Regions from separate parts of the Janthinobacterium sp. SUN206 genome, predicted to be linked through region 1. Evidence: predicted binding sites of a transcription regulator. Region 1 holds the regulator's gene; each other region holds the start of a gene.

Region 1 (7,270 bases):
TGCTGGGTATCTCGGAAATGGCGATCTTTTTCCGCGTGACCTTGCCGCTGGCCTGGCGCGGCATCCTCGCCGGCGTGCTGCTGGGCTTTGTGCGCGCGCTGGGCGAGTTCGGCGCCACCCTGATGGTGGCCGGCAGCATTCCCGGCAAGACGCAGACCCTGTCGGTGGCCGTGTTTGAAGCCGTGCAGGCGGGCCAGGACGAGGTGGCCAATACGCTGGTCCTGATTATCTCCCTCGTCTGCATCGTGGTGCTGTTGTCGGCGGGCCGCCTGGCGCCCGGACGCATCGCGCACAAATGATGCAGATGATGACGCCTATGCAACTCGACCTCGACCTCCGCGCCACCTTGCGCTCCGGCAAACGCCGCTTCGACCTGCAGGTGCAATGCACTTCCAGCAGCCAGCGCATCGCCATGTATGGCCCGTCCGGCGCCGGCAAGAGCATGACCCTGAAAGCCATTGCCGGCCTCTTCACGCCTGAGGCGGGCCATATCCGCCTGAACGGGCGCACCCTGTTCGATTCCGCCGCCGGCATCAATTTGCCGCCGCAGCAGCGCAATGTCGCCTATCTGTTCCAGGATTACGCGCTGTTCCCGCACCTGACGGTGCGCCAAAACGTGGGCTTTGGCTTGCGCCGCGGCTGGTTCAACCCGCGCGCGCGCGAAAAATTGCAGAAGGTCGAGCATTGGCTCGACGCCTTCCACTTGCAGGAACTGGCGCACCAGTTTCCCGACGAGTTGTCCGGTGGCCAGCGCCAAAGGGTGGCGCTGGCGAGGGCGCTCGTGGCTGAGCCGGCCGCGCTGCTGCTCGACGAGCCGTTTGCCGCCCTCGATCCGGCCCTGCGTGTCAAAATGCGCCTGGAGTTGAGCCAGTGGCAGCAGCGCCTGGACGTGCCCATGATCCTGATCACACATGATCCGGAAGATGCGCGCATTCTGGGTGAACATGTGCTTTACTTGCGTGACGGACAAATTGACAGCATGGAAGAAAATAAGGCATTGGGTGAACGCATTGGATAAATCAGCGGCAGCGGAAATCGGCCTGCAAGGCTCGGTATGGATGACGGTGGGCGGAGAAAACCTGGGCGGCGCCGGCCGGGTGGAATTGCTGGGCGCCATCGCCGAATGCGGCTCCATCACGCAGGCGGCCAAGCTTGTGAAGATGAGCTACAAGGCGGCCTGGGACGCCATCGACGCCATGAACAACCTGGCCGGCGAACCGCTGGTCGAGCGCTTGACGGGCGGCAAGGGCGGCGGCGGCACGCGGCTGACGCCACGGGGGCGCCAGCTGGTCGACAATTTCCGTATCATCGAGCGCGAGCATGCCCGCTACCTGCGCCAGCTGGGCAGCCAGGCGGAAGGCATCGCCGACGATCTTTTACTCATACGGAGAATGGCCATGAAAACCACGGCACGCAATCAATTCCTGGGCAAGGTGACCGAACTGAAACAGGGCGCCGTCAACGATGAAGTCACCCTGGAATTGCCCGGTGGCCAGCACATCGTGGCCATCGTCACGCAGGGCAGCAGCGCGAGCCTGGGCCTGGTGCCGGGCGCGGAAGCGTTTGCGCTGATCAAGGCGTCATCCATCATCCTCGTGACGGACAGCCAGGGCGCGCGTTTTTCCGCGCGCAACCAGCTGGCCGGGGTCGTGACGCGCGTGCAGACGGGCGCCGTCAATACGGAAGTGGTGCTGGACTTGCCGCGCGGCGGCACGATTGCCGCCATCATCACCAACCAGAGCAGCACCGACCTGGGCATCGAACTCGGCAGTAACGTGACGGCGATTTTTAAAGCGTCCAGCGTGATTCTGGGCGTGCCCGCCTGATTTAATCCTGCAGGCGCGACAACCAATCGGCCGCCGCCGCCAGCGCCTGTTCCAGTTCCTGCGCCGTGTGCGCCAGCAGCGCCGGGGCCTCGTCCAGGCGGCCCGCATCGATGGCTTCCTCGGTGGCGAACGCGGCGCGGATCAGGCGTTTCGTGCCTAGGGTGCCGACGGAGCCGCGCACGCTGTGCAGGATGCGTGCCACGTCGCTGTGGCGGCCCGCCTGCAACGCCGTTTCGGCGTCGCGCACGGGCGTCATGCCCTTGTTCAGCGCGTCTTCCACCATGCGCCGCAGCACGCCGCGCCCCTTCGCATCGCGTCCCATCACGCGCATCAGCGGCGCCATGGAAAACACTTCCTCATCGGCGACGCGTGCCGGCTCGGCCGTCTGAACTTGCGGGCGCTTGGGCAGGTGGCGCAGGATGACTTCCATCATCTCTTCCACCACCACGGGCTTGGCGATGAAATCGCTGATGCCGGCCGTCATGCAGCGCTCGCGCTCGGACGCCAGCACGCCGGCCGTCATGGCGATCACGGGCAGGTGCAAGCGCAGTTCCGTGCGGATGATGTGGGTGGCGCTGAAACCGTCCATGACGGGCATCTGCATGTCCATCAGCACGATGTCGTAGCGCAGCGCTTCCGTGCGCAGCCGTTCCACGGCTTGCAAGCCGTCGCCCACCACGTCCAGGGTGGCGCCCATGTGTTCGAGGATGCCGCGCGCCACGGCCTGGTTCAAATGATTGTCTTCCACCAGCAGGAAATGCACGCCGGCCAGTTCCGTGCCCAGCGGCTGGTGCAGCATGCGCTGCTCGCCGCCGTCGTCCTTCGCGATCAGCGCCTGGTGCAGGGCGTCGAACAGGCTCGATCCCGTGATCGGCTTCATCAGCACGACGTCGGCCTCGGCCGCGCTGGAGATTTCTTCCAGGTGGTTGCGGGCGAACGCGTTGACCATCACCACGATGGGCTGGCGCTGGCCGCTGGCCGCCTGGCGGATGGCCTTGGCCGTGGCCAGGCCATCCATGACGGGCATGTGCCAGTCGGCCAGCACCACGTCATACGGTTGCTGCTGCGCCAGGCGTTCGCGGTACAGCTCGATGGCGGCAAAGCCGGAGTCCACTTCGTCGGCCAGCCAGCCCCACGCCTCGATCAGCTTGACGATCAGTTCGCGCGTGGTGCGGTTGTCGTCGGCCACCAGCAGGCGCAGCTGGCCCAGCGCCGGCGTGCGCCGCGTTTCGGCCGGTTGCGCCAGCATTTCGAAGGGCACGCTGAACCAGAAGCGGCTGCCCTTGCCTTCGCTGCTGGCGACGGCGATGTCGCCGCCCATCATGTGGATCAGCTGCTTGCTGATGGCCAGGCCCAGGCCCGTGCCGCCGAAGCGCCGCGTGATGCTCTGGTCGCCCTGGGAAAACGCGGCAAACAGCTGCTGTTGCTGCAGTTCCGTCATGCCGATGCCCGTGTCGCGCACCTCGAAGCGCAGCCAGGCGCGGCCGCTCTCGCTCTCGGCCAGGCTGACGGCCACCACCACTTCGCCGCTCTCCGTGAACTTGATGGCGTTGCCGGCCAGGTTGACGAGGATTTGCTGCAGGCGCTGGGCGTCGCCCACGAGGCGCCGCGGCACGTCGGGCTCGACGGCGATGGCCAGTTCCAGCTCCTTTTCGCCCGCATTCATCGTCATCGTCGTGGCCAGGGTATTCATGACTTCGTCGAGGTCGAATTCGACGGGCGACAATTCCATGCGCCGTGCCTCGATCTTCGAATAGTCGAGCACGTCGTTGAGGATGCCCAGCAGCGACTGGCCCGCCACTCTGACCATGGTCAGATACTTGCGCTGTTCCGTGTCGAGCCTGGTATTGCCTAGCAAATACACCATGCCCAGCACGGCATTGAGGGGCGTGCGGATTTCATGGCTCATGTTGGCCACGAAATCGCTCTTCGCGCGGTTGGCCGCCTCGGCCCGGTCGCGTTCCTGTTCCAGCTCCGCCGCGCGCGATTCGAGCTCCTGCTGCAGGCGGTCGCGTTCGCTCATCAGGCCGTTGAACGCTTCCGTCAGTTCGCCGATCTCGTCGCGCTGCTGCACCGGCACGGGCGTGAAGCGGCTGCCGCTGGTGCGCAGGGCTTGCAGGGTGTCGCGCAGGCGCACCAGCGGCGACAGCAGGCGCACGGTGACCCAGCCCAGAACAAAGGCGGCCAGCAGCGAGGCGAGGATGCTCCACAGCACCAATCGGTACAGCACGCCATCGAACGGTTCGAAGGCATCCTCGACGGGGAGCGAGGCGGCCAGCAGCCAGTTCACGGATTTCAGGCGCTTGAAGCTGTTGACGGCCGTGATGCCGCGGCTGTTGGTGCTGACCATGCTGCCTTCGCCATCTTCCTGCAGCAGCCGGGTCGTCGTCAGGTTGGCGTTCGGCTGGCGCGGTTGCAGCAGCCGGCTGGTATCGGGATGCAGCACGTAGCGCGGCACGGCGCCGCGCGTGAGGATGAAGTAATAGCCGCTCTTGCCGATCTTTTCCGAGCGCAGGCGACCCAGCAGGTTGTCCTTGTACAGGCGCAGCACGCCGATCACCACGCCGGCCACCTGGCCATCGGCGGCCAGCACGGGCGCCACCATCTGCACGATGGGCATGCCGCTCGACTTGCCCAGCATCGGTTCGGTGATCATGGGCTGGCGCGTGCGCAGGACGGTCTGGAAATACTCGCGCTCGGCGACGTTGATGCCGGCGCGCCCCGCTACTTCCGGCATGTCGGCCACGACGGCGCCATGCGCGTCGAGCACCAGCACGTCATCGAACAGCACCAGCATCGAGCGGCGCGAATAGTATTCGCGCAATTGGGCGGGCCGGGCGATCAATTCCGGCGGCTGCTGCCTGGCCGTCAGGGTGACGATCTGCAGCAGCATGCCCAGCTTGTCGTCGAGTTCGGCGGCGGTGCGGGTGATCAGGGACGATTGCTGGCTCAGCAGTACTCGGGTGAAGTCGTCGCGCATGTGCTGCACCTGGATCATGGTGACCAGCGCGATCATGGCGATCGAGGTCAGGCTGGTGGCCAGCGCGACTTTTGCTTTAATGCCGAGAGGCTTCATGATTTCCTTTTCAGTACCGGGCGGCACAGGCGGCAGATAATGCTGTCAGGAATTTTCCTATCAATGCCCCAGCTTGGCAAGCGGTGCCGCGCAAATTGCCCGTCCCGGATGGGCTTTTGACGATGTTGCCATATAATTAAAGGCTGGACGTCGTTTATTCGCCGAATTTACGGTGAAATTGGCATACGGCAACCCTGTATGCGGCTGTATGCAGTAAACTTGTTGTTGCATTTTCTAAAAGGTACCGACATGACTGAAGCGCTACTCACTCCAACCTTGCCCACCGTGAACGTGGAGGCGTTGCGTGCGCGATGCTCGACCTGCAGCATGCATCAATTGTGCCTGCCGATGGGCCTCGATGTGGGCGACATGGACAGGCTGGACCAGATCATCGGCCGCCGCCGCAAGATCGTGCGCGGCGCCTCGCTGTTCCGCATCGGCGACTCGTTCCAGAACCTGTATGCGATCCGCCTGGGGCATTTCAAGACGTACCAGATCAATCCGGGCGGCGAAGAGCAGGTGACGGGCTTCCAGATGGCGGGTGAACTGCTGGGCATGGACGCTATCAGCGCCGACCGCCACCACTGTAATGCGGTGGCGCTGGAAGACAGCGAAGTGTGTGAAATCCCGTTTTCCAGCCTGGAACAATTGCTGGGCAATATGCCGACCCTGCTGCGCCATTTCCACCGCATGATGAGCCAGGAAATCACGCGCGAGCAAAGCGTCATGCTGTTGCTGGGCAATATGCAGGCGACGCAGCGCTTTGCCGCCTTCATCGTCAACCTGGCGTCGCGCTATGAAGCGCGCGGCTATTCGGGCAGCAATTTCCAGCTGCGCATGTCGCGCGAGGAAATCGGCAACTACCTGGGCCTGACCATCGAGAGCGTCAGCCGCCTGCTGTCGAAGTTCAAGAAGGAAGGCTGGCTGCGCGTCTCCAACCGGGAAATTGAAATCCTGCAGCCGGCCAAGCTGAAAGCCATTACGGCCGGCACGGACGTCTGCAAGTAACAGCACCGTCAAAACCTGCTGCGCGTCGCGCTTTGCGGCTTGCGATGCTCGCTGTGCTATAGCACAGCTGCGCTTCTCAACCACAAATCACTGCCGCTCGCTACGGTTTTCCCGGCGCTGTACGTTATAGCTCTTCATCCGCATGCAGCGCGATGCTGCGCTGCAGGGGCCAGGTCCAGATGCCGGACAGGCGCCACTCGCGTTTGTCGTTTTCCACCAGCACTTGCCAGCGGCTGCGCTCGAGCATCGGCAGCGCTACGGAAAAATTGCCGGCTGCGTCGGGCTGCACCAGCACCTTGATATCCTTTTCCGGCAGGGTCGCATGCGCCAGGTGCAGCTGCAAAGGCGCCTGATAGGCCTTGCCGAAGCTGTGCACGGAACCGGTCAGGCGTGCTTGCGCCACGTCATACGACAGGCGCGTATCCATCGCCAGGTCGCTGGCGATCGTGTCGCGCTTCAAATCCTGGTTGATCGCCTTGCCCTGCTTGTAATAATCGCCCACCACCAGCGCATCGGGCTGCGTAAACGCGATATAGCCCATGAAGCTGCCGACGACCACGGACAGGCCGGGGCCGATCATCAGCAGCCATGGCCAGCGATGCTTGTACCACGGTGCAACGGGTGCTTGCAGTTTCAGACTGTCGGACATGATATTTCTCCTGTTTAATCAGCCAGTCCCCGCATGGGGACCGGCCTTCCTGCAACTTCGTGGCGGCGGCGAGGGCACCCGGTCCCCGTCCGCCTTTCCTTGTTAACGTGGCACGATGAATACCGCGCTTTCACGCACATGCAGCGATGGGTCGTCCAGCGATTGCAATTCGATCGCAATCTTGTTCGAGCCCTTCTCTCCCACGCCGTGCGGCACGCGCAGGCGGATGGGCCAACCCAGCGTTTCCGTCGGCTGCAAGGTCACTTCTTCGCGCGTCAGCAAGGTCAGGCCCGGCAAGCCGGAAGCGCTGATTTTGAAATGCTGGCTTTGCTCCGACGTGTTCATGATCTGCAGGCGGTAGACGTTTTCGATCATGCCGTCTTCCACTTCGCGTCCCATGGAACCGCGGTCGCGGATCACGTCCATTTTCAGGGGCGTGCGCAGGGCCAGCGAAGTACACACGGCGATGATGATCAGGGCCAGGATGGAAGTGTAGATCAAGACGCGCGGGCGCATGGCGCGCTGGCGTATCTGCTTCGAATTGAAGTTGTTTTCCATCGCATGGTCGGTACTGTAGCGTACCAGTCCCCGTGGCCGGTCGACCTTGTCCATCACGCTGTTGCAGGCATCGACGCAAGCGGCGCAACCGATGCATTCATACTGCAGGCCGTTACGGATATCGATGCCGGTCGGACACACCTGCACGCACAG
Region 2 (7,270 bases), on a different contig from region 1:
TGCGCGCGGCCACGCCGGCCCAGGCCTGGCTGTGGTACCGCCAGGCGGCGCAGCAAGGCCACGCGAAGGCGGCCCTGATGCTGGGTTTGCTTGCGGCGAATGGCGAAGGCGTACCGAAAGACGCCGTGACCGCCGCGCACTGGCTGGACAAGTCCAGCGAGCTGGGCAATCCACACGCCATGTTCCTGCTGTACAACGCCTACCGCGAAGGCCGCGGCGTGCCGCGCGACCTGGCGAAAGGCCGCGAATTGCTGGAAGAAGCGGCCCACCACGAATACCCGCCCGCCATCCAGGAACTGGCCATGACGGTGCAAGCGGACGACGCTCTGCGCGCCGGCCACCTGATGAAGGAAGCGACGGAGCACCGGCACAATAACTGGAACAAGTTTTAAGCCAGGTCAAGGCCGGCCCATATTGCCAAATGGAATGCTTGCCGGTGGCATAAGCTTGCCTGGCACGGACAGCTGTTCGCGCACAATTTTATCGCGAGGCAGGCATGGCAGATCACCGGTTGGGCCCCATGACAAAGAGCGACTTGCAGTTCAGCTATCCGGACGGCCCGGCGGCCGGCGACGACCCGGCGCAGCGCGGCATCCCCGACAGCAGCCTGCTGAACCGCCACGAATGGTATGAAGTGCTGTACAGCTGCAACAGCTGGTCCGGCGGCAGCCTGGCGACGGCCTTGAAATGCGAACGCCTGATCCAGCGCCACTTGCCCGCCGACATACGCGGCCATGCCGCCGTGCTGACGTGGCTGCGGGCGAACTGGGCCCAATATCGCTGATACCGCCAATACCTATCGCCAATACGTCGGAAATCACGCTGCGCTTTGCGCCAGGTCAATCGTGTTGGGCTGGACAAGGCCGAGAGGCTATGATGGGCAAGCCGCTTCCCCGGACGCGGCGGGGCTGTTGCCGGCTCCGAAATGGATTACACTGAATTTGCTTTTTAGAAATTTGTTACTCTGGACCAGCCTCGGTGAGCACGTCGCACACGCTCAGCCCAGCCAGTGTTTGGGTAGGCCCTGGCTCGTCCGTTGACCTCCCCTATAAAGAAAGAGTCCAATGAAAAAGCTGACCACCGCCTTTGGCGCGCCCGTAGTCGATAACCAGAACATCCAGACGGCCGGCCCGCGCGGCCCCGCCCTGCTGCAAGATGTGTGGTTCCTGGAAAAGCTGGCCCACTTCGACCGCGAAGTCATCCCCGAGCGCCGCATGCATGCCAAGGGTTCCGGCGCGCACGGCACATTTACCGTCACGCACGACATCACGCGCTACACGCGGGCGAAAATCTTTGGCGAAGTGGGCAAGCAAACGCCGATGTTCGCGCGCTTTTCCACGGTGGCGGGCGAACGGGGGGCGGCGGACGCGGAACGCGATATCCGCGGCTTCGCGCTGAAGTTTTATACGGAAGAAGGCAACTGGGACCTGGTCGGCAACAACACGCCCGTGTTTTTCATGCGCGACCCCTTGAAATTTCCCGATTTGAATCACGCCATCAAGCGCGACCCGCGCACGGGCTTGCGCAACGCCAACAGCAACTGGGATTTCTGGACCTCGCTGCCGGAAGCCCTGCACCAGGTGACGGTGGTGATGAGCGACCGGGGCTTGCCGCGCAGCTTCCGCCACATGCACGGCTTCGGCAGCCATACCTTCAGCTTCCTGAATGCGCAAAACGAGCGTTTCTGGGTCAAGTTCACCTTTAAAACCCAGCAAGGCATCCAGAACCTGACGGATGCCGAAGCCGAGGAACTGGTGGGCAAGGACCGCGAAAGCTCGCACCGCGACCTGTATGAAAGCATCGAAAACAAGGATTTCCCCCGCTGGACGCTGTACGTGCAGATCATGCCGGAAAAAGAGGCAGGCACGTATCACCTCAACCCGTTCGACCTGTCGAAAGTGTGGCCGCACGGCGACTATCCGCTGATCGAGGTGGGCGTGCTGGAATTGAACCGCAATGCCGACAACCATTTCGCGGAAGTGGAGCAAGCGGCCTTCAATCCGGCCAACGTGGTGCCCGGCATCAGCTTTTCACCGGACAAGATGCTGCAAGGCCGGCTATTCTCGTATGGCGACGCGCAGCGCTACCGCCTCGGCGTCAACCACAGCCACATCCCTGTCAACGCGCCGAAATGCCCGTTCCACAGCTATCACCGCGATGGCCAGATGCGGGTCGACGGTAACCAGGGCGGAACCTTGGGCTATGAACCGAACAGCGAGCAGGAATGGGCCGAGCAGCCCGATTTCCGCGAGCCGCCGCTCAGCATCGAAGGCGCGGCCGACCACTGGAATCACCGCGTCGACGAAGATTACTATTCGCAGCCGCGCGCCCTGTTCCGCTTGATGACCGCGGCGCAGCAGCAAGCCTTGTTCGACAACACGGCGCGCGCCATCTCGGGCGCCTCGGAGCAAGTCAAGCAACGCCACATCGGCAACTGCACCCTGTGCGACCCCGCCTATGGCGCGGGCGTGGCCGCAGCGATCGGCCGCCTGAGTCCAGGCTGATAGTAAACACGGAAGGCCTGGCGACAGGCCTTCCGCCGCCGCCATCCGCGGCCGGAGGCCCCCGCCGCCAGGCTGGCTGGCCTAGCGGCGCTGGATATCGATCTGGCCCGTGATGCTCGTTTCCACCGGATAACCCTCGACCTGCAACGGCACGCGCCGCTTGACGGACGAGTCGCGCAGATACACGACGAGCGCTTCTTTGCCCACGGCCGTCTGCCCCAGGCTGACGCCTTCCACGCCGTCGATGGCCATCAGCGCCCGCTCGTTGCGCCGCCTGGCCGCTTCCAGGCGGCCCTGCGGCGCAGCCTGGGCATGGTGTCCCGGGCCCTGTCCAGGGGGGGCATCCGGCAAATACGGCATGGCGGCGTCCTCGAAGACGGCATATGGCGATTGTGCGAACTTACTGTTTGACATGACACACCCTCCTGATATGACAAACCCTCCCGATGCCTTGCATGATACACCCGGCCAACCGGCGCTGCAGCACGCTTCGCCGGCCAAGACCATGCGCGACAGCCGGCCTTGCGCAAGACTTGAGCAATACTTAAGCAAGATCGTCATCGTGCAAAAAACAGCGTCAGGCAAGGCGGCGCGGGGCCGCCCCGCCGGCTCCTAAAGTGTGCTCAGGTGTACAAATTGATGTCGAGCGCCACCACCACGCGCCGCATCTGGTTGGCAAACGTGATGTTGCCGCCGCCGGCAAACAGCAGGCCGACGGGATTGCGCTGCTGGTTCCAGGTCCAGATGGACGAGCCGGAATCGCCGCCCGCGCTGAACGCCCCGCTGACGCCCGTGATGGCGATCTGGTCCTGGAACAGCGCGATCCTGCCGCCGCCGTAATTGACGTTGATGGTGGCGCCCAGGCCCGTGATGCGGCCCTGCGTCAATTGCGTCGTGCGCCCGGACTTGCCGACCATCATGCCCAGTGCGGGCGCCACGAGCGCATTGCTGATGCGGAAGTACGCGGGCACGCCGCCGCTCAGGTAGACCAGTTCGGGACGCACCCTGTCTGGCCAGGCCCAGCCGGTGGCACAATCGACAAAGTTGACGCCGCCGCTGAAATTGATGGGCACGAAGCGTTCGAGCACGGCCACCTGGTCTTGCGGGCAGCGGCCGCCGTCGATGGGGCCAGGCTGCACGATGCAATCGTTGAACACGCCGCCGTTGGAATTGGCCAGCACGTGATTATTGCTAAGAATCATCAGGCGGCTGTTGCGCGGCGCGCTGCGCCCCACGGCCAGGCAGCCGATGGTGCCGGCCGTGATGCGGAAATGCCCGACCGACACGCCGCCCGGCGCGGGGCGCAGGCGGAAACGGTGGGGCTGCGCATCGATCACGCCCGTGACGACGATGTTGACGGGCACCTTGTCGCTGGCCACGGCGCGCACGCCCATGGCCCCCACGATGGCAGCCTTGGCCCGGTCGACGGAAGTGGGCTCGGCCACGTACAGGGTCAGTGCCGGCAAGCCCGGCTCGCCGGACGAGCTGTCGCTGGCGCCCTCGCCCAGGCCGATGGACACGCCCTGGATATTGCCGCTGTCGCTGAAGGCGTCGGCCGCGCGCGCGCCGCCCGCTTGCGCGATGCTTTGCCGCATGCCATCCTCGATGCTGCGCTTGATTTCCAGCAATTCCATGCTGACACCGCTCAGGGCGTCGGGCACATCCGCGACGGACGCGCTCTCGATCGTATTGTCGTCTTCGCCGGGGACGGAAAACTGGCCGACGGCCTCTTCATCATCCGCGCTCTGTCCCCTGCCGCTGCTGCCGGGCGGGGCGCTGAAACCATTCTCGTTGCCTATCATCGTGTTCTCCTCGTGGGTCGCCGCAAGCTTCCAGTGTGGACGCGCTGCGCGGGCCGGTATTGATCTGGATTGAACCGCGCGGATGCCAGGCTGCCCTGCCCCAATGGGGGCCAGCGAGTACAAAAATAGTTCCCTCGTCAAGGTTGAGCGGGATCAGGCGTGCGGGCAGAGGCGCCGCCGTATACTTGGCCGACAGGCTGGAACCGGGCCTGCTCCACGGCAGCAACGCCAGCAACAGCAAGGATGGGGAAACAATGACGAGCCCTGCAATAACGAGCCCTGGTATGACACGCCAATCCGACGACGCCCCTGCGGCAGCGGCCTCAGCCGGCGCCAATACAGCCGCCGACAATGCGACGGACGCCGGTGGCGCGGCCCAGCATGCGGGTTTCGTGCACGGCATGGCGGCCTGGGCGGAAAAACACCGCATCACGCCCTGGCGCGGCAGTTTTGCCGACTTCCTCGAGCAAATCCTGCCCGGCCGCGCCGCACTGCTGACGCGCAGCGCGCACCGGTACCTGTGGGACATGATGCGCTGGAATGGCCAGACCGACGGCAACGGACGCTTCCGCTGCCGCCTGTTCGACGACGAGCTGTTCGGCATCGACGAGGCGATCGACCGGGTCGCCGCCTACTTCAAGGCGGCCGCCGCCGGCTCCGAAGTGGGCCGCCGCATGTTGCTGTTGCTTGGCCCGCCATCGGGCGGCAAGTCGACCATGGTGATCCTGCTCAAGCGGGGCCTGGAAGAGTACAGCCACAGCAGCGAAGGCGCGCTGTACGGCATCGCCGGCTGTCCCGTGCACGAATCGCCGCTGCACCTGGTGCCGCACAGCATGCGCGCCGACTTTCGCGCCAGCTATGATGCCGAGCTGCAGGGCGAACTGTGCCCACATTGCCGCGCCCGCCTGGAAGAGCAGTATGCGGGCGACTTCCTGCGCATGCCCGTCGAGCGCATCCATTTGTCCGAGGCGGGCCGCTGCGGCATCGGCACGTATGCGCCGCACGATCCCACGACGGCCGACCTGGCCGACCTGGTCGGTTCCGTCGACCTGTCGAAAGTGGCGCAATACGGCGACGAAGGCGATCCGCGCGCCTGGTCGTGGTCCGGCGCCGTGTATGCGGCCAGCCGCGGCATGCTGGAAATGATCGAAATCCTCAAGGTCAAGCGGGAATTCCTCTACTTGCTGCTGACCTTGACGCAGGAAAAGAATGTCAAGGTGTCGCGCTTCCCCCTGATCTACCTCGACGAAACCATCCTCGCGCACACGAATCTGGCCGAATTCCGCAAATTCCTGCAAGAAAGCGAAAACGAGGCGCTGCTCGACCGCATGGTCATCGTGCAAGTGCCCTATACGCTCAATTACCGCGAAGAAGCGCGCATTTACCGCAAGCTAATCCTGGCGGCCGCGCCCGCCTTCCGCGACGTTCACCTCGATCCGCACGTGCTGCATGCGGCGGCCGTGTTTGCCATCCTCAGCCGCATGCCCGAGGGCGAGGACAAGGAGGCCGAGCTGGTCAAGAAACTGCGCATCTACGCGAACGAAGATGTCGACGACTTGCAGCCGGCCGACCTGCGCCGCATGCGCGAGCGCGACAAGTCGCCCGACGAGGGCCTGTCGGGCGTGTCGCCCCGCTTCGTCATCAATGCCCTGTCGCACGCCATCATTTCCGCCCAGCGCAACAGCCTGTCCACCATGGACGTGCTGCTGGCCCTGAAAGACGGCATCGAAAACGATGCGCGCATCGAACCCCGGCGCAAGCGCAAATGGGTCGATTACCTGGTGCTCACGCGCAAGGATTTCTATAACCGCTGGGTCAAGGCCGACGTGCACAAGGCCTTGTTCGTGTCATTCGAGCAAGAAGCGCAAGACTTGCTGAACAAATATCTCGATGAAGTCGAAGCCATGCTCGACAACCGCCAGATCCGCGATCCCATCACCAGCGAAGAGCGCCGTCCCGACGAGCGCTTCCTGCGCGCCGTGGAAGAGAAAATTCACATCAGCGACTCGGGCAAGCAATCTTTCCGGCAAGAAGTGGTGCGCAAGGCCATGAGCGCCTTCAAGCGGGGCGAAGCGTTTGGCCTGGCCAGCCATGCGCCATTGCACGACGCCATCCAGCAATACCTGTTCGAGCAGCGGCGCGACGTGCTGCGCCTCGTCGGCTCGGCCAAGCGGCCCGACGACGACGTGCGGGCCAGGATCTCCGCCGTCGAGCAGCGCCTGGTCGACGAATACGGCTATGACGCCCATAGCGCGCGCGAAGCGCTCAACTACGTGACCACCTTGCTGGCGCAGGAATAGCCATGGCCGCCACCACGACGCCAGCCAGCGGCACACAGGATGGCCATCCGGCCTGGGGGGATTCCACGGACCCCACAGGCGCGGCGGCGGCGGGTGGCGCGCCAGCCCTGGCCCGGCCCTGGTATGCGCTGTTCTCGCGCGGCGCGCGCGACTGGCTGCGCCACAACCAGAAAGTGCGCGAAGCCGTGCAGGCGCACTTGCCCGAGCTGGTCGCCACGCCCGACCTGATCGGCGGACCGCAGCAGCGCACGGTGCAAGTGCCCATGCGCCTGCTCGAACATGCGCGTTTCCGCCTGGCGCCCGCGCGCAGCAGCTTGGGCGCGGGCCAGGGGGACGGCCAGCCCGGCGATATCCTGCGCCCGGCCCGGCCCGCCGCCACGGGCGGGGCCGGCACGCAAGGTGACGGCGGCGATGGCGAGGGGGCCGTGCGCCTGCTGCTGGAGTTTCCCATCGACGACATACTCGACTGGCTGTGGGACGCCTTCGAATTGCCGCACCTGACGCCACGCCACCTGGGCGCCATCGACGACGTGCGGCTCGTGCGTAGCGGCCTGGATCGGCATGGCGCCCGTTCGCGGCTGGACCGGCGGCGCACCGTCAAGGAAGCCATCAAGCGGCGCGCCCTGCAAGCGCAGCCAGTGCCCTTTACCAATGAGGACTTGCG
Region 3 (7,270 bases), on a different contig from region 1:
GCCACGGGCCGCCTGTATAACGGTGACGAGTTGTTGTACGTCATGGTCAAGGACCGCCTGGCGACAGGCCCCGTGGCCGGCGCCGTCGGCACCCTGATGACGAATATGGCGCTGGAAGTGCTGTTCAAGCAGCAGGGCATCGGCTTTGCGCGCGCCAAGGTGGGCGACCGCTACGTGCTGGAAGTCATGAAGGAAAAGGGCTGGATACTGGGTGGCGAAGGTTCCGGCCATCTGCTGTGCCTGGACAAGCACACGACGGGCGACGGCATCGTTTCCGCGCTGCAAGTATTGTCCGCCCTCAAGCGCAGCGGCCAGAGCCTGCAGCAATGCCTGGCCGAACTGGTGCTGTTCCCGCAAACCCTGATCAACCTGCGCGTGGCGCCCGGTTTCGACTGGAAAAAAAATGCCGCCATGGTGGCCGAGAAAGAACTGGTCGAGGCCGAGCTGGGCGACACGGGCCGCGTGCTGATCCGCGCTTCCGGCACCGAGCCGCTGATCCGCGTGATGGTGGAGGCGAAAGATAAGGAAAAGGCCGAGTCGATGGCGCGCCGCATTGCGGATAAAGTGGCTGTGTAAAGGCAGGCGCCGATAGTTATTTCCATCTAATTCGTCTATGGCAATTGACGAAATTGGGTGGGGGCGTTATTATCTTGTCTTCGGAGTGTGGCGCAGCCCGGTAGCGCACCTGGTTTGGGACCAGGGGGTCCAAGGTTCGAATCCTTGTACTCCGACCAAAGTCATAAACGGGCTGTCAGAAATGACAGCCCGTTTTCTATTCCGCGCTGGCATTTCATTGCTGGCGCGCATGGATTAAAATACTGCACCTCTCCGCCCATCGTTCAACGGATAGGACAACGGTCTTCTAAACCGTGAATGGGGGTTCGATTCCCTCTGGGCGGACCAGTTTCATACTGGCCACGATTATGCGGCGCCAAGCTGCCGCAACGCACTCCATCTTTCCTCCTACATCCGGTTTTCGCGCAGCGGTTCAGGGCTGCGCGCCCAGCACTAAGCTCAGCAAATACAGCAGCGGCGCCGCGCACAGCAGCGCGGAACACAGCGACAGCACTTTCTTGCTGGCCAGGCGTGCCAGGCGCAGCCGTTCGCGCACGGGCAAGTGCTGGCGCAGCGCATGGCGCGCGCGCGGCTGGAATGGGGATTCATGCATGTGGGCTCCCTCGCAACGATGACTGAAGATGCCGGTCAGCATAGCGGGAGAGGCATAAAGACGGTGTAAAGAGTGGGCGGCGCGGCGCAAGCGCGCTGTAAACATGGGTGCGCCGGCGCCGTGTTGCGGGTCTTGCCCGATGCTCTTATTTTGCCTGGCGGCGGCGCGCCAAGACGCCGAGCAGGCCCAGGCCGGCGAGCAGCATGGCATAGGTTTCCGGTTCAGGGACGGCGGAAACGTAGGCGCGGTAATTGCTCAGGTCCTTGGGCAAGCCTGCCACCGTGAAGGTCGTGCCGGCTGCGACGGGCGCTGCCCATTGGAAGACCAGTTCGCCCTGGCCGAAATGGATGGCCAGGTAATCATAGGCCGCCGCACTCGTGAAGGAATTCACCCCGCCGCTGGCGCCTGCCGTGGTGCCGGCGGTGCAGCCTGAGGTGGCATTGTCGCAAAACGAGACGGCCGCACCCAGGCTGGTGCCGAAAACGCCGTTGATATAGCCCTGGATGTCGGTGGGACTCTGCGGCACGAGATTGTCGTTATAGTATTTCACCATGAGGGCAGGTGACGGCGAGTAAGTGACGGTGCTGCCTTCGATGCTGAAACCGCTGGCCGGTCCCACATCGACCCATGTAGCAGCCTGTGCCACGCCCATGCAGGCCGTCAGGGCGGCCAGCATGGATGCCCGTATGGCAATGCTTGTTATGCTTTTCATGAAAATCCCCTTTTATTTTATTGCAGACATTTCACTGCTTCAGGGTGCGCGCCGTCCGGTCAGGGAGGTCGACTTGTCGCCCGGTCGCCTTTGCGTGAGTACGCATATGCAAGCTTAGTCTTGATGTAAATTAATACAATTTAAATAATGCTATTGGCATGCTTGACAACATCGCATACGGCTATGTATGGCTGTGCTGGCGAAAGCCTGTACGGCGAGCGGAAATGGCGTGACAAGGCATGCCAGCCTGTGCTAGCAATGCCTTGATTAGGGAGGGGGGCGGGTTTCAGTCGTTGTTATTGCTGACGCCGAACAGGCGATCCTTGGCATTGAGCAGCTTTTGCACCTTGGCGCCCATTTTCATCAGCTGCGCCATCGATTCGGGCGACAGGCGCTGCAAGTCGTCGAACCAGGTGTTGGCCAGGTCGACCAGTTCATACATTTCGCGCATGCGCTCCTGCGCATACTGGTCGACGGGTTCCGTGGCCGGCGCCAGCAGCGATTCGCGCAGCACCGTCAAGGTCGGCGCCACTTCGCGGCGGCGGCGCTCGGCGGCCACCACGCGGAAGATTTGCCACACATCACCCAGCGAGGAAAAATACTCGCGCCGGTCGCCGGGGATGCGCGACTGGCGGATCAAGCCCCAGCCCTGCAATTCCTTCAAGCCGATGCTCACGTTCGAGCGTGAAAAACTCAGGTGTTCCGCGATTTCATCCGCGTGTAAAGGATGCTCTGCGACAAACAACAAGGCGTACACTTGCCCCACTGTCCGGTTAAAGCCCCAGCGGCTGCCCATCTCGCCGAAATGGCTGACGAAGGTCAGGATCAGCGGCGTCATTTGGATATGTTGAGTTTTCATAATTATCTGAATTTTTTCACGCCACACCCGCAGGGTCAATTGATATATGTCATGTTTCGCAGTATTATACAAAATATCGAATTTACAGAAAATTCTGAAAACTCAAAAAGTATAGATATGCCGACCACGCCGCTGTCCTTGCCCCGCTTTATCCTTCCCCGCGCCGCCAGCCTGGCGCAGGGCGGCGCCGCCTTGCTGTGGCTGCCGCAAGCGGCCTTGCTGGCCTGGGCCGTGCAAGCCATGCTGGCCGGCGCACCGTGGCGCGCGGCCCTGTTGCCGGCCGCCGGCGTGCTGCTGCTGGGCGTGCTGCGCGCCGGCGGCGAAGCGTGGGGCGCGCGGCGCATGTATGCGGCGGCGCGCGACCACCTGTCCACCTTGCGTGCGCAAGTGGCGCAAGCGCTGGCGCACCGTTCGCCGCTGGACCGCCAGCGCGCCCAGTCGGGCCAGGCGGCCAGCGTCATCGCCGAACAGGCCGAAGCCATCGTGCCCTACCTGGTGCGCTACAAGCCCGCGCGCTGGAAAGTCATGCTCGTGCCGCTCGTGATCCTCGCCGTGGTGACGCCCCTGTCGTGGATCGCCGCCCTGATCCTGCTCATCGCCGCGCCCCTGATTCCCGTCTTCATGGCCCTGGTGGGCATGGGCGCGCAAGCGGCCAGCCGCGCGCAGATGGTGGAAATGGGCAGCATGAACGCGTTTCTGCTGGACCGCCTGCGCGGCCTGGCTACCCTGCGCGCGCTCGACGCCGTCGACGCCACGGCCGAACGCCTGGATGCCTCGTCGCAATCCGTGCGCCGGCGCACGATGGTGGTGCTGCGCATCGCCTTCCTGTCGTCCGCTGTGCTGGAACTGTTTTCCGCGCTCGGTGTCGCCATGGTGGCCGCCTACATCGGCTTCTCGCTGCTGGGCAGCATCAATTTCGGCACCTGGGGCCGCGAACTGAGCCTGGGGCAGGGCTTGTTCATCCTGCTGCTGGCGCCCGCGTTTTTCGAACCCTTGCGCGAACTGGCCGCCGTCTGGCACGACAAGGCGGCCGGCGAAGCGGGCCTGGCCGGCCTGCACGACTTGGCGGTCGAGGGCGTGCCCCTGCCCGGCGCCGGCGTGGCAGCCGCTGCCGTCTCCGCCGCCGCCATGGCCGTGGCGCCGCCGCCTGCTATCGAAATCCATCAACTGCGCTTTGCCCACCCTGGCGAGGCGCCCGTCTTCGACGGCTTCGACCTGACCGTGCGCGCCGGCGAACACGTCGCCCTGCTGGGCGCCAGCGGCGCCGGCAAGACCACCTTGCTGTCCTTGCTGGCCGGCTTGCTGCCCGCCAGCGGCGGCGAGATCCGCATCGGCGGCGTGCGCCTGAACGATGGCACCGTGAATACCTTGCGCCAGCGCATGGCGTGGATGGGCCAGCGTCCCCACGTGTTTGCCGCCTCCGTCAGCCAGAACGTGACCCTGGGCCGCGTCGGCGCGCATGCCGCGCAAGTGACGCAGGCGCTGCACCTGGCCGACCTGGCTGCCGTGGCGCAGGCGCAGCCGGCCGTCATGCTCAGCGATGGCGGGCAGGGCTTGTCCGGTGGCGAAGCCGTGCGCCTGGCCTTGGCCCGCGTGGCCCTGCATCCGCATGCGGACTTGCTGCTGGTCGATGAACCGACGGCCCACCTGGACAGCGAAACGGCGGCGCGCGTGACGGACGCCTTGCTGGAATTGGCGAAAGGCAAGACGATGATCGTCGCCACGCACGACCCCGTGCTGGCCGGCCGCCTGCAGCGCACGGTGCAGGTCGATGCCCGGGCGCAGGCACAGGAGTTGCGCGCATGAACACCACACTGATCTCGCATCCCGTCCTGCGGCAATTGCTGCTGGCCCAACCAGGCAAGCTGATCGGGGGCGCCTTGCTGGCGGCCCTGACGGCAGTGTCCGGCATGGCCTTATTGGGCTTGTCCGGCTGGTTCATCACGGCCACCTCGATTGCCGGCCTGCACGCGTCGACGGCCATCCTGTTCGACGTGTTCGGCCCGTCGGCCGGCATCCGCCTGCTGGCCATCGGCCGCACGGGCTCGCGCTATGCGGAACGCCTCGTCACGCACGACGCCACGTTCGCCGCGCTGGCCAGCATCCGCGTGCAACTGTTTCGCGGCTGGTCGCGCCCGGAAGCGGCCAGCCGCCTGCTGCGCCAGCCCGCCAAGCTGCTGTTCCGCCTGACGGCCGATATCGATGCGCTCGAATCGCTGTACCTGCGCCTGCTGGTGCCCGCCTTCACGGCCCTGTGCGCGGCCTTGCTCGCGGGCGTGGCGCTGGGCGTGATGCAGTGGCAGCTGGGCCTGGGACTGGCCGCGTGGCTGCTGGCCGCCGGCGGCGGCATCAGCTGGAGCGTGGCGCGCCGCGCCCGCCGCCCGGCCATCCTGCGCTCGCGCGCCATCGAAAAACTGCGTTCCGGCGCCATCGACCTGGTGGCCGGCCAGACGGACCTGGTGATGGCGGGCCGCATCGACGCCCAGTGCGCGGCGCTGGCGCGGATCGACCGCTCGCTGGCGCAAGCCGATTTCGCCCTGCTGCGCCTGGAAACGGCGGCGGGCGCCGCGTATGGCGTGGCCGGCAGCGCGACCCTGGCCGGGGTGCTGCTGGCCGTCGCCGCGCTGGTGCAGCAGCAGGCGCTGAGCGTGCCGGCCGCGGCGCTGGCCCTGCTGATCGCCCTGACGGCCGTGGAACCGTTTGCGGGATTGCGCCGCGGCGCGCTGGAGGCGGGGCGCATGCTGCTGGCGATGCGCCGCCTGGCGCCGCGCCTGGAGCAGCAGGAGGGCGCCACGCTGCCCATGGATGCCGCGCCGGGCTTGCGCCTGGAACACGTCAGCGCCGCGCATGCGGGCAGCCATGTGGCCATCCTGCATGACGTATCGCTGCACATCGCCGCCGGCGAGCGCGTGGCCTTGATCGGCCCCAGCGGCGCGGGCAAGTCCACCTTGCTGGCCCTGGCCGCGCGCGAACTGGCGCCATTGTCGGGCAAGGTGAGCGCGCCGCGCGCCTGTCTGTTCACGCAGAAGACGGAATTGTTCCAGGACAGCTTGCGCGACAACCTGCGCCTGGCCGACCCCGCCGCCAGCGATGCGCAGCTGTGGGCGGCGCTGCAGGCGGCCGGCTTGGACGACGAGGTGCGCGCCCTGGCGGGAGGCCTCGACACCATGCTGGGCGAGGGCGGCCTGGGCTTGTCGGGCGGGCAGGCGCGCCGTTTGGCGCTGGCGCGGCTGTTCCTGCACGAATCGACCTTGTGGCTGCTCGACGAAGCGACGGAAGCGCTGAATGCGGGGACGGCAAGCGACGTTTTGCAGCGCTTGCGCGCGCGCTGCGAAGGGCGCAGCTTGCTGATCGCAACTCACTTGCGGCGCGAAGCGGCGCTGGCGGATCGGCTGCTGCGCATCCGCGACGGCCGCATCGTCGAAGAGCTGCGGCGCGGCACGGATGGCTTCGAAGCGGCCCTGGCGGGCTTGCGGGGGGATTGACAAGAACGGAGACAGGCGGTGCCGCACGCCAGCCCGAAGGCGGCGGAACCAATCGAATCGCATCAGATAGATACCAAGTTTACAATTACAGTAGGGAAACACCAAGGAAATCATATGGACTTCGATATTGTCGCTTTATCCAGACTGCAGTTTGCGCTGACAGCCCTGTACCACTTTATATTCGTTCCGCTGACGATAGGCCTGTCAGTGATCCTCGCCATCATGGAGACGGTTTACGTGATGACGAACCGCCCCATCTGGCGCGACATGACCAAGTTCTGGGGTGTCTTGTTCGGCATCAACTTCGCCATGGGCGTGGCGACGGGCATCGTCATGGAATTCCAGTTCGGCATGAACTGGAGCTACTACAGCCATTACGTGGGCGACATTTTCGGCGCGCCGCTGGCCATCGAGGGCTTGATGGCCTTCTTCCTGGAAGCGACCTTCGTCGGCCTGTTCTTCTTCGGCTGGGACAAGCTGTCGAAGCGGGGCCACCTGGTCACGACCTGGCTGGTGGCCATCGGTTCGAACTTCTCGGCCCTGTGGATCCTGATCGCCAACGGCTGGATGCAAAATCCCGTCGGCGCGGCCTTCAATCCGCAGACCATGCGCATGGAAGTGACGGATTTCGGCGCAGTGCTGACGAATCCTGTTGCTCAGGCGAAATTCGTGCACACGGTGTCGGCCGGCTATACGGCCGCAGCCGTGTTCGTGCTGGGTATTTCCGCCTGGTATCTGCTGAAGGGCCGCCACGTGCAGCTGGCCAAGCGCTCGATGACGGTCGCCGCCTCGTTCGGCCTGGCTGCCTCGCTGTCGGTGGTGGTACTGGGTGATGAAAGCGGCTACCTGTCGTCGGAACACCAAAAGATGAAGCTGGCCGCGATCGAGGCCATGTGGACCACGGAGCCGGCCCCGGCCGCCTTCACGGCCTTCGGCTTCCCCGACGCGAAAGCGCGCGAGACGCATTACGCCGTGCACATCCCGATGGTGATGGGCTTGATCGGCACGCGTTCGCTGACGACGGAAATCCCCGGCATCGAGCAATT
Region 4 (7,270 bases), on a different contig from region 1:
CGAAGAAGCCTTCCACCCACAGGTGCACCACCCACCAGCGCCAGTACTCCATCACGGACAGGTGCGTGCGTTCGCCGTAGAACAGGCCGGCGCCATAGAACAGGCCGATGGCGCCCACGGACGCGGTCAGCAGCGCCAGCAGGTTCTTGTCGCCGCCCTTCTGGCACAGGGCCGGTATGACGCCGCGCAACATCAGCACCAGCCACAGCAGGATTCCGACGAATTTGCCGATCTGCCACAAGCGCCCCAGGTCCACATATTCATACCCCTGATGGCCGAGCCAGAAATTCCACTCGGGCGGCATCACTTGCGCGATGGCCAGGTAATTGCCGATGAAAGAGCCGACGACGACCGCGACCAGGGCCCAGAACAGCACGTCGACGCCCAGGCGCTGCCACCTGGGATCCTTGCCGCCATTGATCAGGGGCGCCAGGAACAGGCCGGCGGCCAGGAAGCCCGTGGCGATCCAGAACAGCGCGGCCTGGATATGCCAGGTGCGCGTGAGCGCATACGGGAACCAGCGCGACACGTCGATGCCGTAGAACTGCTGTCCCTCCACCGTGTAGTGCGCCGTGAAGCCGCCGATGAAGACCTGGAAGATGAACAGGGCCACCACCAGGAACAGGTATTTTCCCAGTCCCCGCTGCGAAGGCGTCAGGGCGAAAGTGGTGAGCGGATCGCGCGGACCGGCCGCCGGCAGCGCTTCGTCATGGTCGCGCAGGAAGGCCCAGCCCCAGACGAGGAAGCCCACGCCGGCCAGCAGCACCACCACGCTGGCGACCGACCAGACGAGGTTTTCGCCGCTGGGCTGGTTGCCGATCAGCGGTTCATGCGGCCAGTTGTTCGTATAGGTCACTTTCTGGTCAGGACGTTCGGTGGCGGCGGCCCACGCCGTCCAGAAGAAGAACTGCGTCATCTGCGCGCGCCGCTCGGCACTGGGCAGGGTGTTTTCCTTCATGGCGAAATGCTCGCGGCTTTTTTGCAGCGCCGGCGCGTCGGAGAACAGCTGATCGTAATAGTGCGCCGTGCTGGCGATGGCTTGCACGCGGCGCGGCGACAGGCGCAGCACTTGCGCCTCGTCGGTCCGGTTGCCGCGGTATTCCAGCCTGAGCGCTTCGCGCAGCGCCGCCTGCGCGGGGCCGTCGAGCGCCGCGTAGGCCTTGCCATGCAGCTCTTGCGCGGCCAGTTCCAGCCAGGCCGTCAATTCGCGGTGCAGCCAGTCGGCCGTCCAGTCGGGCGCCTGGTAGGCGCCGTGGCCCCAGATGGAACCCAGCTGCATGCCGCCGACGGATTGCCAGGCCGTCTGGCCGTCGAGGATGCCCTCGCGGTCGAACAGCTGCCGGCCATCCTGCGCCAGCACTTGCGCGGGGATGGGCGGCGCCTGCCGGTAGACTTCCGTGCCGTAGTAGCCAAGTAGCGAAAACGTCACGATCAGTACACCGATCAGGGTGAACCAGAGTTTTTTGTACGGACCCATGGGTCATTCCTTTGTCAGTGCACCACGGCCGGCGCAAAGCGCTCGAACAGGATATTGTTTTCAGTATGGATGTGCGCCATCAGGTCTTCGCGGAAGGTGCGCAAGCCCGTGTACAACGCGCGCCAGGTGGTACAGGCGCCGCCAGGGGCGGTGATATCGTTCGTCATTGCCTCCATCGCGCGCAAGGCCACGCCATGGTCGTCGTGCTCCATGCGCATGACGTTGATGGGCGCGCCGGCCCGCGGGCCCTGGCCGCGCACGATCATCGGGAACAACACGTCTTCTTCCTTGCGCATATGGCTTTCCAGCTCCTGCGCCATGGCCGACAGGTGTTCCGCCAGCCCGTGCGGACAGTCGGCGCGGTCGCCATGCACCTGCTCGACCTTGCGCGCCAGGCGTATCAGCTCGGGCAGCTGCTCGCGGTGCACGGCGTGGTAGCGCGCCAGGATATGTTCCACCAGCTCGGTGGCCGAGGCGTCCTGCCAGTCACGCTCGCCGCTGGCGTCAATCCGTCCTGCCAGCAGCCGCAATTCCTCGACAATGGGCGCCGTATCCACGCCGGCCGCTTCGGCTGCCGCGCGCAGGGTCTTGTTGCCGCCGCAGCAGAAGTCCAGGCGGTGCGCATCGAACAGGCGCGTGGCGCCAGGGATGCGGCGGGCCAGTTGGCCCAGGGATAGGTCGATCATTTCCATAACAGTTCCTTGAGGATGAATAGGTAGATTTATTGCACCGCGCCCGCGTGGTAGACGCCGGGTACGGGTTCGCCAGTCACTTCCAGCACGCCCACGGCGCCCTTGCCTGCGCGCGACAGCGCATGGTCGACCAGCAGATAGCTGCCCGGATGCTGTACCTTGAGTTCGACGATGGTCGCGCCGCCCGGCGCCACGAGCGTGGTTTGCACGTCGTGTTTCGGGCTGCTGATCGAGCCTTCGCTGTACACCTTGTCGAAGATCTCGCCGATGATGTGGAACGATGAAATCTTGTTCGGGCCGCCGACGCCGAAATAGATGCGCACCGTCTCGCCCACTTTCGCCTGCAATTTGTGCGTCTTGCTCAAGGCGCCCACTTCGCCATTGAAGACGTAGTAGTCGGGCAGCTCATTGGCCATTTTTTCCAGGTTCGGTTCCTGGTGCACGGGCGCGCCGTGCGGACGGCCCGTGTACATCTCGCCCTGCATCACGTAATACTCGCGGTCCACCTTCGACAGGCCGCCTTCCGGTTCGACGAGGATCATGCCGTACATGCCGGCGGCGATATGCTGCGGCACCAGCGGCGTGGCGCAGTGGTAGACGAACAGGCCCGGATTGAGCGCCTTGAAGGTGACCGTTTTTTCCTGTCCCGGCGCCACCTGCGTGTGCTGTCCGCCGCCATGGCCGCCCGTCACGGCGTGCAGGTCGATCGAATGGATCATCTTGCTGTCCTTCGCGTTGAACAGGGTCAGTTCGACCGTGTCGCCCACCTTCGCGCGCAGCATCGGGCCAGGCACTTGCCGGTTGAAAGTCCAATACGTAAAACTGGTGCCGTCATCTAGCTTGCCCGGCAATTCCACCGTCTCCATGCGGTACTTGAGCAACTGCGGCGCGCGCGCGCCGATGGCAGCGGGTACGGAGGCCGGATTGGCCGCCACGCTGACGGCCGATGGATCGGGACCGCGCATCGGCGATGGCGCGGGCGTGTACAGGGCCAGCGCGGCGGCCTGGCTCGATTCGCTGGCAGCGCTGCCGGCGCCGGCAGCCTTCGGTGCTCCCGCTTCGGCCAGCGAAGTGCCGCTCACGACCAGCTTGCCTTCCATGCCGATCTGGCGGTGGCCGGGAATCGAGCAGTAATAGGTGAACGTACCGGCGCGCGTGACCTTGAAGCGCACGGTGGTGCTGCCGCTATTGGCGCTGAATTTGCTTGAAGCCACGTTCAGTTCGGGGATCAGCAGGTCGTGTTCGGCGCCTTCGCCGCTTTTCAGCACGAGTTCGACCGTTTCCCCCACCTTGGCCGCCAGCACGGGGTTGACCTGGCCCTTGGCGTCGATGAATACCATCTTGCCGTCGACGATATTGGTTTGCAGTTCATAGCGCTTGACCGCGGCGGCGGCAGGTTTGGCGGCAGTGGCGGCAGCGCTGGCAGGCAGGCTCGCCTGGGCCTGCACGGACAGGGGCATGGCCAGGACACAGACGGCGGCGGCAATGGCGCGGAGGGAGGGAGTCGTTTTCATCAAGCTTTCCTTGGTCTTGTATGCCGGTTTGGCACTCATACCTAGGCAAACCGTGTGCCAGGAAAAACTTGTTTTAAATCAATGATTTGAAAAACACAGGGTCGTAATGACCCTTGTTTACCGTGGTTCGTTGTACCCTGCATGGTACTTATGACCACCACTGCCATCCACCTGCTGCTGCTCACCGACCTGGTCGCCGACCTGCCCGTCGCCGTGCGCCTGCAGCGCCTGGTCGGCAGCCTGCGCGCGCACTTCGGCTGCGAAGCCGTGGCCTTGCTCAAGCTCGATGGCGAGCACTTGCGCCCCGTGGCGATGGCCGGCCTGGCCAGCGACGCGCTGGGACGCCGCTTCGCCGTCGCCGACCATCCGCGCCTGGCCGCCATCCTGCAACGGCGCGGCGTGCTGTGCTTCCATCACGACAGCTCCCTGCCCGATCCCTACGATGGCCTGATCGCCGAGCGGGCCGGCGAACCGCTGCCCGTGCACGACTGCATGGGCATGGCGCTGGACCTGGAGGGCGAACGCTGGGGCGTGATCACGCTCGACGCCCTGCAGGTAGGCACCTTCGATACGCAAGCGCAGCGCGACCTGGGGGAACTGGCCTGCGCCATCGAGGCGGCCGTGCGCGTGACCCGCCTGGAAACGGAAATCCGCGCCCTGCGCCTGTCGGGCGGCGCCATGCTGGCCGATGCGCAAGCGCCGCGCGAGGAACACGATTTCGTCGGCCAGAGCAGCGCCATCACGCACTTGCTGCACGAATTGCAAGTGGTCGCCGATTCCGAACTGCCCGTGCTGCTGCTGGGAGAGACGGGCGTCGGCAAGGAACTGTGCGCGCACCGCCTGCACCGGCTGTCGCGCCGCGCAGGCAAGCCCTTGATCCACGTCAATTGCGCGGCCTTGCCCGAGTCCCTGGCCGAAAGCGAATTGTTCGGCCATGTACGCGGCGCGTTTTCCGGCGCCGTCAGCGACCGGCCCGGGCGTTTCGAGGCGGCCGAAGGGGGTACCCTGTTTCTCGATGAAGTGGGGGAATTGCCGCTGTCGATACAGGCCAAGCTGCTGCGCACCTTGCAAAATGGCGAAATCCAGCGCCTGGGTGCGGACCGGCCGCGCCGCGTCAACGTGCGCGTGATCGCCGCCACCAACCGCAGCCTGCGCGAGCATGTGCGCGATGGCTCGTTCCGCGCCGACCTGTATCACCGCCTGTCCGTGTATCCCGTGCCGATTCCGCCGCTGCGCGAACGGGGCAATGACGTGCTGCTGCTGGCCGGTGGTTTTCTTGAGCTCAACCGCGCGCGCCTGGGCTTGCGCAGCCTGCGCCTGTCCGCCGCGGCGGAAAATGCCCTGTGCCACTACCGCTGGCCGGGCAATGTGCGCGAACTGGAACATGTGATCAGCCGGGCCGCGCTGAAAGCCGTGATCCGCGGCGCGGACCGCAAGGACATCGTGACCCTGGAAACGGATATGCTCGACCTCGATGCGCTGGAGGCGCCAGCCGGCGCGGACGCGTCGCTGCCTGCGCCGGCCGCGTGCGGAGCGCCGGCGGCGCCGCTGCTGTCCATGCATCAGATCGTGGAAGCGAGCCAGCGCCAGGCCATCCGGCAAGCGCTGGTGCTACATCAGGATAACTGGGCCGCTGCCGCGCGCCAGCTGGGGCTGGACGCCAGCAATCTGCACAAGCTGGCGCGCCGGGTCGGCTTGAAAGCCTGAGCCCGGCTAAAACTCAGCGGTGAATGACCAGGGTGGTCGGCAGGCTGTGCAGGTAGGCGGCCAGGTCCTTGATGTCCTGGTTGCTCAGCGGTTTCACCTGGCCCGTCATGATGGCGTTGTTTCGGCCATTGGCCTTGTCGCCCCGCTTATACGCCGTCAAGGCGTGTTCCAGGTAATCCTTGTGCTGACCCGCCAATTTCGGATAGGACGGGTCGATGGGCGAACCGTAATCCTTACCATGGCAGGTGGCGCAGCTGTATTTTTCGGCCAGGGCCTTGCCCGTGTTGATATTGCCCGCGGCGCTGGCGGACAACGAGACGGTGGCGCAAACGAGGGCGGCGAGTAGTGTTTTCATCATCTGGCTGGTCCTCAGTTCGGCTTGGCTTGTTGCGCATAATACGCGGCGACATCGGCGATATCCTGGTCCGACAGGCTGCTGGCGATGCCCTTCATGCTCGGGTGCTTGCGATCGCCCTTCTTGTAGGCTTGCAGCGCATTCTCGATATATTTTGCCGGCTGGCCGCCGATCATCGGCACCTGGAACACTTCGGGAAAGGTTGCCTTGTAACCGGGGATGCCATGGCAGCCGATACACATTTCCACCTTGGCAGTGGCTGCCTTGGCGTTTCCTACAATGTCAGCCGCTGTGACGGCATTTGCTATGCCGGCAAGCACGAGAAGTGCAAATATTTTTTTCATAGTGGCAATGTGAACAAAGGTAATCGGAGAAACGCCAGAGCTGGTTTTTATTGATTTTATGTGTTGACAATTAAGGTTGACAATTAATCTGCTGCTTGCCGATTCTAGCCAAGATATTCTTGCAAGTCCACCTATAAAACCCGCATTGTAGGCAGGCAGGCACAGGCCGTCCGCGTGGCAGTGCGCCACAGTTCTGTTTATACTCACCATTTCCCTACTTTGGCAGACCGCTCATGCAAGCACAGCACACCCAGCAAGGCCAACGCTTCGAAGGTTCCGACAGCTATGTCGCCACCGCCGACCTGAAACTGGCCGTGAATGCGGCGCTGACCCTGCAACGCCCGCTGCTGATCAAGGGCGAACCGGGCACGGGCAAGACCATGCTGGCCGAGGAAGTGGCCGCCGCGCTGAACATGCCGCTGATGCAATGGCATATCAAATCGACCACCAAGGCGCAGCAGGGCCTGTACGAATACGACGCCGTCTCGCGCCTGCGCGACTCGCAGCTGGGCGACGAGCGCGTGCGCGACATCCAGAACTACATCGTCAAGGGCGTGCTGTGGCAGGCGTTCACGGCGCCCGAACCGGTGGTGCTCTTGATCGATGAAATCGACAAGGCCGACATCGAATTCCCGAACGACCTGCTGCGCGAACTGGACCGCATGGAATTCTATGTCTATGAAACGCGCGAAATGGTCACGGCGCGCCATCGCCCGCTCGTCATCATCACCTCGAACAACGAAAAGGAATTGCCGGACGCCTTCTTGCGCCGCTGCTTCTTCCATTACATCAAATTCCCAGACAAGGACACGATGGAGCAGATCGTCGCCGTCCACTACCCGCATCTGAAACAGGAATTGCTGGCGCAGGCGCTGCAAACCTTCTATGAAGTGCGCGACGTGCCGGGCCTGAAGAAAAAGCCGTCGACGTCGGAATTCCTCGACTGGCTCAAGCTCCTGCTGGCCGAGGACATCCCCTTTGACGCGCTGCGCAGCAAGGACAACAAGGCCGTCGTGCCGCCGCTGCACGGCGCGCTGCTGAAAAACGAGCAGGACGTGCACCTGTTCGAGCGCCTGATGTTCATGTCGCGCACCAACCGCTAAGGAGCGCCGGTGAACGACATCAGCCCGGACAAGGTCTTCGTCCCCCTGGAACTGCACGGCATCCGCCTCGAAGCGCTG

What was found. Region 1 encodes FNR, which switches genes on or off when oxygen is low (the NO sensors DNR and NnrR bind a similar motif). Its sites were predicted from a motif close to TTGATNNNNATCAA; they were not measured.
Region 2: O3300_RS02475 (serine protein kinase) is a predicted target of FNR. The motif match lies at 4,366-4,379, and genes of this name have one in related genera.
Region 3: cydD (thiol reductant ABC exporter subunit CydD) is a predicted target of FNR. The motif match lies at 2,779-2,792, and genes of this name have one in related genera.
Region 4: nirK (copper-containing nitrite reductase) is a predicted target of FNR. The motif match lies at 3,752-3,765, and genes of this name have one in related genera.

The regions. Positions count from the first base shown of each region.
Region 1 is NZ_JAPWIB010000003.1:68,337-75,606, reverse strand. Features, by position in the region: gene modB (molybdate ABC transporter permease subunit) at 1-299, shown strand, start outside; gene O3300_RS17280 (sulfate/molybdate ABC transporter ATP-binding protein) at 308-1,018, shown strand; gene O3300_RS17275 (TOBE domain-containing protein) at 1,059-1,826, shown strand; gene O3300_RS17270 (response regulator) at 1,828-4,902, opposite strand; gene fnr (fumarate/nitrate reduction transcriptional regulator Fnr) at 5,152-5,910, shown strand; gene O3300_RS17260 (FixH family protein) at 6,035-6,559, opposite strand; gene ccoG (cytochrome c oxidase accessory protein CcoG) at 6,662-7,270, opposite strand, start outside.
Region 2 is NZ_JAPWIB010000001.1:599,457-606,726, reverse strand. Features, by position in the region: gene O3300_RS02500 (tetratricopeptide repeat protein) at 1-392, shown strand, start outside; gene O3300_RS02495 (hypothetical protein) at 521-784, shown strand; gene O3300_RS02490 (catalase) at 1,065-2,504, shown strand; gene O3300_RS02485 (hypothetical protein) at 2,586-2,918, opposite strand; gene O3300_RS02480 (hypothetical protein) at 3,128-4,306, opposite strand; gene O3300_RS02475 (serine protein kinase) at 4,591-6,606, shown strand; gene O3300_RS02470 (DUF444 family protein) at 6,609-7,270, shown strand, end outside.
Region 3 is NZ_JAPWIB010000002.1:80,606-87,875, reverse strand. Features, by position in the region: gene glmM (phosphoglucosamine mutase) at 1-576, shown strand, start outside; tRNA gene O3300_RS13235 (tRNA-Pro) at 658-734, shown strand; tRNA gene O3300_RS13230 (tRNA-Arg) at 829-903, shown strand; gene O3300_RS13225 (hypothetical protein) at 989-1,168, opposite strand; gene O3300_RS13220 (PEP-CTERM sorting domain-containing protein) at 1,314-1,880, opposite strand; gene O3300_RS13215 (GbsR/MarR family transcriptional regulator) at 2,167-2,718, opposite strand; gene cydD (thiol reductant ABC exporter subunit CydD) at 2,857-4,545, shown strand; gene O3300_RS13205 (amino acid ABC transporter ATP-binding/permease protein) at 4,542-6,224, shown strand; gene O3300_RS13200 (cytochrome ubiquinol oxidase subunit I) at 6,339-7,270, shown strand, end outside.
Region 4 is NZ_JAPWIB010000004.1:115,015-122,284, forward strand. Features, by position in the region: gene O3300_RS21175 (nitric-oxide reductase large subunit) at 1-1,477, opposite strand, end outside; gene ytfE (iron-sulfur cluster repair protein YtfE) at 1,492-2,169, opposite strand; gene nirK (copper-containing nitrite reductase) at 2,199-3,683, opposite strand; gene norR (nitric oxide reductase transcriptional regulator NorR) at 3,834-5,390, shown strand; gene O3300_RS21195 (cytochrome c) at 5,404-5,745, opposite strand; gene O3300_RS21200 (cytochrome c) at 5,760-6,089, opposite strand; gene O3300_RS21205 (MoxR family ATPase) at 6,323-7,192, shown strand; gene O3300_RS21210 (GNAT family N-acetyltransferase) at 7,202-7,270, shown strand, end outside.